Regions from separate parts of the Vibrio aerogenes genome, predicted to be linked through region 1. Evidence: riboswitches for the same ligand, from Rfam matches in the RefSeq annotation. Region 1 holds a riboswitch; the other holds the start of a gene.
What was found. Region 1 has a riboswitch for cobalamin ahead of btuB (TonB-dependent vitamin B12 receptor). Riboswitches for the same ligand answer to the same signal wherever they lie in the genome.

Region 1 (3,163 bases):
TTTACAACATCCTGTTTCAGAAGATTTTCCATTAGTCGGCGTCGCTTGTTTCTTTGTCGGAATTTTTGGTCATTCAGCATTTATGAAAGCGCAATACCCCGAAGAAGGATCTAATTTTCTGGCAATTATTCTGACGCTGTTATTGATGATGTGGATAGGTAAGAAAATGGGATATTGGGGCAGGAAAGATTAATCTTCAGGTTTTAGTTTGTGGATGAAGGGCGCAGATGATCGCGCCCTTTTTTGATGAATTACGATCTTACTTCCAGCAACACACCTGCTTCCATATGGTGGGTGTATGGAAACTGGTCAAATAAAGCAAACCTTGAAATCTTATGCGTTTGATTCAATACTTCCAGGTTCTGCCTCAGTGTTTCAGGATTGCAGGAGATGTACAAAATTCTGGGATATTTCTGGACCATTTTACAGGTATCAATGTCCATACCTGAGCGGGGTGGGTCGACGAAAATGGTTTCACACTGATAGCCTTGCAGATCAATATTGGCATCTTTTAGCCGCCGGAATTCTCTTTTTCCTTCCATTGCCTCGGTAAATTCTTCGGCAGACATACGAATGATTTGCACATTCTCAATATGATTGGCAGCAATATTATATTGGGCTGACTGAACTGATGGTTTTGCCAGCTCGGTTGCCAGAACACGGTTGAAATTTTGTGCCAGGGCTAAGGAGAAATTACCGTTACCGCAATAGAGTTCCAGCAAATCTCCCTGACTCTCCCGTGTGCAATCCACAGCCCATTCCAACATTTTTTCAGCGACTTTCCCATTCGGCTGGGTGAAGCTGTTTTCGACTTGCTGATAAATGAATGGCTGGCCGTATACTGAGAGTGTTTCGGTGACATAGTCTCTTTCCAGTACCTTTTTGATTTTTCTTGCGCGGCCAATAATATTGATTTGAAATCCATCCTGGATCAGTTGCTGTCTGAGATGGCGGGCTTGTTCATCCCATTCATCATTGATTGGCTTGTGGTATAAGAGTGACACCAAAATTTCACCGCTGAGTGTCGAGAGAAAGTCTACCTGAAATAGTTTGTGGCGGAGTATATCGGTTGCTTTAATCTTTTCAATTAATGCCGGCATCACCTGGTTAATGAGCAGACTGGCAGCCGGAAACTGGTCAACACGATATTTCTGTTTGGTCGTCTGATCAAACATGATGTAGTAAAGGTCTTCACCTTCATGCCATACCCGAAACTCAGCTCTCATCCGATAATGTTTTTCCGGAGAGTCAAACACCTCTAGTTCCGGTGCATTGAAGTCAGCAAACATATTTTTGAGTGTCGAGACTTTTTTTTCCAGTTGCTCCAGGTAAGTTGCAGCATTTGTGTCAGGATTCATCATAATTCAGCCTCGTCATCAAAAGGGAAAGTTCAGAAGAGCGCAGATTTTATTCAATTCAGTATTAATGTCTAGTGAATTCATATGTAATCTTTACGGTTAAGTGCCTTCATGCATAGTGATTCTTCACATCTGGACATCTCTATCAATGCTCAATACTATCTGTCGCGGCTGGTGGTTCTGTCATGTGCAGAACTGAAAAGGGAATCTGGTGCAAATCCAGAACTGACGCGCAGCGGTAAAAGAGAACAAAGGTTGAGTCAACACTGCACTAAATTCATTCATGTGTGGGAAGTTAAACCGGAGGCGATGAGTAAATCAGCGTTTACACATCATGCTCTTGAGTCCGAAGACCTGCCAGTGACCGAAGAATGATTATCTTTCAGACGGACTACGCGATTTAGGGAATAATAATGAATAAAACATGTTTGGCGATAGCGGTTGCATCGCTGTTTTCGTATGTAGGCAGTACTTATGCAGATGAACCAGTGATTGTATCTGCAAACCGATATGAACAATCAGCAGGTACGACTCTGGCTGATGTTGAATTAATCACAAGAGAAGATATCGAAACAACTCAGGCCAAGAGTTTGCCGCAGCTGCTGCGCCGGTTGGTTGGGATCCAGGTCTTTCAGAATGGAGGCCGGGGACAAAATGCATCACTGAGTGTTCGGGGTACATCTTCTTCACAAGTGTTAGTTTTAGTGGATGGTGTCCGTTTTGCCCGAGCTGCTAAAGGTGCAGTAGACTTTAACCAAATTCCGTTGAACTATATCCGGAGAATCGAATATATCCGTGGTGCAAGAGCCTCTCTCTATGGCTCAGAAGCGATCGGTGGTGTGATCAATATTATTACGATTGCCCGATCTGAGCATGAAGTGAAAGAAGTTAATGTGGGCTTGGGAAGTCTGGATTATAAAGAAATCAATGCAATTGCCGGATTACAGACCACAGAAAAGAGCCAGTTGAATTTAGCGGCTGGTCATGAAAGTACCGACGGTTACAATGTGCATCCGCTTACTGGCGTTAATGACAATGATAAACACGGGTTTAAAAGCAGCCATGGCTTGATTGGTTACGTGCATCAGGTTAACGACCATATACAGTTATTCAGCCATGCAAGAATGTATCAAAATACCTATCAATATGATGGCAGTTTTTCTTCTTTTCACAGCCTTAAAGAAAGTGAAAAGAAAGATTATGCGGTCACTCTGGGCGGTAACTTTGAACAGGAACAATTTCATTCATCTCTGATGATGAATACACAGCGTCAGCGGGGGTGGAATTATACTCAATCAACCGGAAAAGACTCCGGTACAAAAGATAAAGTTCATCAGCAAAATATTCAGTGGAATAGTCACTACGAATTGAACCCTGCAACAGTGGTTGGTGGTGGTATTGACTGGAGAAATGAATCTTATAGTGATATCAATAACTCGAATAGATTTGATCGTGAAAACTTCGCTGCATATGGCTTTGGATCTTATCAGAAGGAAAAATTGTTACTCGAAGCGAGTCTTCGGGGGGATCACAATCAGGAATTTGGTGGGCGTGCAACTTATAACCTTGGGGCCGGATATCAATTTATTCCTGAGTTTGGTCTGAAATTAAATTATGGCACGGCATTTAAAGCGCCAAATCTATACCAGCAATATGATCCAACATATGGTGAAACAAACCTTAAATCTGAAAAGTCGAAAAATGCAGAAATATCATTTGAAGGTGATATTCAGGGCATTGGGTGGTCTGTTTCAGCATATAATTATAAGATCGATAATCTGATTGATTATAATCCTTCAACATTT
Region 2 (3,163 bases), on a different replicon from region 1:
CCCGGTACTGACAATGTACGGGACTTTTGTCTGTTCCAGCAGCGCCTGTTTCGATGCATCGGCTTTGACAAATCCCACCGGAATCCCGACGATCAGCGCCGGTTTGATTTCACCGGCTTCCACCATCCGCAGCACTTCATACAGTGCTGTCGGGGCATTGCCGATCCCAATCACCGCACCATCCAGCAGGCCAAGATCCCGTGCTTTGCGCATCGCCCAGATGGCCCGTGTTTCGCCTTTCTCCTTTGCAGTCGCAATCACGTCTTCATCACCGATAAAGCAGCAGGCCTGATTGTGGTTGATCGACAGGCGCTGCGCACTCAGGCCACTGATGATCATCGAGACATCACTGACAACCGGCGCACCGGCTTTTAAGGCGCGAATCCCGGCCTGAACCGCACCAGCGCTGAATTGAAACAGCCGGGCGAATTCAAAATCTCCCGTGGTATGAATCGCTCTTCTGACCACGGGCCATTGCCTCTCATCAAACTGATGACCGCCATGAAACTGCTGGATTTCATGGTCGATAATGGCAAATGAGTCATTTTCAATCGCCCGTCCCTGACGGGTCATTTGTTGCATTGCATTCATGTTACTTTCGCCTGATCTTTGTTTATCTATGACTGCTATCTGACCAGATACATCCTGATAAGCAGCTTGTTATTTAACCTTTCTTTGCTCCTGCCAACGGGGTGCCATCAAAATCAATCAATATCACTTCAATCTCTGATGCACCGGCAACGTATTGACTCGCGTGTTTTCTGGCTTCTTCACACAGCCGGTTGAGGAAAGATTGCGGCTGATGTTCGCGCACCAGTTCCAGCATATGTCTGCCTGTATTGGCGTGCGCAATTTGCTGGCACACCGCATCGGGGAGCTGTGTTTCTGCGGCAAGCTGGCTGAGATGATTAAAGTCAATGGCATGCCCGGAGACATGGGTCATCATCCGGCCTGAAGTCAGTTTTGCCAGCTTGCCGATCATGGTCACCAATGAGACTTGACTGATACCGTAACGTTTACCTGCTCTCAGGCCCACGCCGATAAAATCCCCGGCCTGTATAAAGGCCATGTCAGAGGCTTGCGGGAAGTGAGTCATGGCTGCTTTTTCAGACCGGCCGCCGGTCGTGAGGATGACATGGTGCAGCCCGTTGGCACGGGCAATCTGGATCGATTGCCGGACCGATGCCGCATAAGCCGAGGTTGAAAAAGGTTTGACTGTGCCGCGGGTACCGATAATCGAGATACCACCCACCAGCCCAAGCCGCTCGCTGATGGTTTGTTTCGCGGCTTCTTCGCCACCGGGCACAGAGATGGTCAGTTCTATGCCATATTGCTGGCTGATGGTGTCGGGCACTTGTGCCAGTTCAAGCTGAACCATTTCGGCAATATGTGCTCTGGGCACCGGGTTGATCGCGGGCTCACCCACCGGCAATTCGAGACCGGGAAGCGTGACTGTCGCCACACCAACGCCCCCTTTCAGGTGAATCCCCGGCTCATCGCACCAGCGGGCAGTACACTGAATTTCCAGCCCATGAGTACAATCCGGATCATCCCCGGCATCCTTGATAATGCCTGCCGTGACTTCGGTATTCTTTTTGAATTGAACGCTTTCAGGCAGCGCGTTTTCGGGCCGGTGCGTTTCAGAAAAAACAATTTCAGAAAAAACAGGTTCAAGGCGGACCAGTGGAAAAGTCACCCAATCGTGGTTCGGCAACCGGATCGCAATATCATCTGATAACTCGCGGGTTATCAGCGTTCTGACCGCGGCCCGTGCAGCCGCAGCAGCACATGCCCCGGTGGTATAACCCTGGCGCAACTCTGAGTGGTGCTTTGAACGTTTTAATTTTCCCACGTACACATTCCCTGATCATTCCCTGAAACAGATCATTAAGAGAGAACAATATGCACCGATGCACATTAATCTCATATTTTAAAGACAACAAGGGCAGGAGAAATCGCAGGATAAGACGACTCTGAGTGCTCCCGCCCAGATTGTTCTGTAACTGATACTTCGTTTAGCAGGATCTGACTTACGGGCTGACATTTCACACCGGAAACACAAGGCCGCTTACAGTTGCGGGTACAGTTCAGGATTCTCACCTGATTCACTTTTCACCTGCCACATCAGAATGATGCTGTATGTGTAGGGACTAAACGCGTGGTTGAGTCTCTCACAGGGTGAGCGCTGGCGGATATGATGTTCATCAATGTTGGTTGAATGAGATTTATTATCTGGGAGGTTTTGTTTTGAATTGGTTTTTCGGAAGATTTTGACTTTTGTAGATGGTGCGGAAGATTCTGGCTTCTGTGGATGGTTTGGTGCGCTATTAAGTTTTGTTGATCCAATCAGCGCTTGGTGCTCGCGCCCCAGATACTCTTTCCCGGATGAAAGAGTATCCAGAAAATCCTTTTGGTGGGCGCTGGCCGGAACGGTTTTGTAAGCGCATCCTGCGCACAAAACCTCAAAAATCCGTCCAGGATTTTTGCCCTGAATTGTGTGGTTTCTTGTTGATGTGCTACTTTTTTGTTATGGAGTTGATGGGAGACGTTTGGTGAGTTTGTACATATCCCAACTCTCTGTGATGACCAAGGATAATCGTATATTTTAATGAGCAATTCGAAGAATAAATAACCATTAGGCATAATTAGTTGAGATGAGCATGAGCGGACACCTAAAGAGAATAGACTCAATAGAAAGTATGGCAGTATATGACAACTTTCAATGGTCATCATCTATGCGAGATAAAGGAAACAACATCGCAGAATGTAAAAAACTAAATATTCTTTATGGGCGCAACTACTCTGGGAAAACAACACTTTCTCGGATCCTCAGAGCTTTAGAGACTGGATATATCTCAGATAAATATAACTCACCAAAGTTTCAATTGACCTTTGATGGCGGTAGTACTGTTACACAAAACTCACTAAAAAATCATGGTCAAATTATCCGGGTTTTTAATGAAGATTTTGTTCGGGACAACCTGCATTTCATTGTTAATGACGGGCAGACCATCAATTCGTTCGCCATCTTGGGTGAAGATAATACAAACCTTGAAAAAGAAATCGAAGAGAATGAAGCCAAACTGGGGAGCGAAGAAGATAAGTCTGGATTGCAAGGAGAGTTTCTTGTTGCAAACGAGAGATTCAAAGAAGCCCAACAAGA

Region 2: linked by a shared signal. The riboswitch ahead of OCV29_RS18250 (cobalt-precorrin-5B (C(1))-methyltransferase) and the one ahead of btuB (TonB-dependent vitamin B12 receptor) in region 1 are both predicted to bind cobalamin.

The regions. Positions count from the first base shown of each region.
Region 1 covers NZ_AP024861.1:179,239-182,401, forward strand. Annotated here, with positions in the region: gene OCV29_RS00810 (YijD family membrane protein) at 1-193, shown strand, start outside; gene trmA (tRNA (uridine(54)-C5)-methyltransferase TrmA) at 252-1,361, opposite strand; cobalamin riboswitch at 1,514-1,734, shown strand; gene btuB (TonB-dependent vitamin B12 receptor) at 1,772-3,163, shown strand, end outside.
Region 2 covers NZ_AP024862.1:131,916-135,078, reverse strand. Annotated here, with positions in the region: gene OCV29_RS18255 (precorrin-8X methylmutase) at 1-591, opposite strand, end outside; gene OCV29_RS18250 (cobalt-precorrin-5B (C(1))-methyltransferase) at 665-1,852, opposite strand; cobalamin riboswitch at 2,001-2,170, opposite strand; gene OCV29_RS18245 (AAA family ATPase) at 2,661-3,163, shown strand, end outside.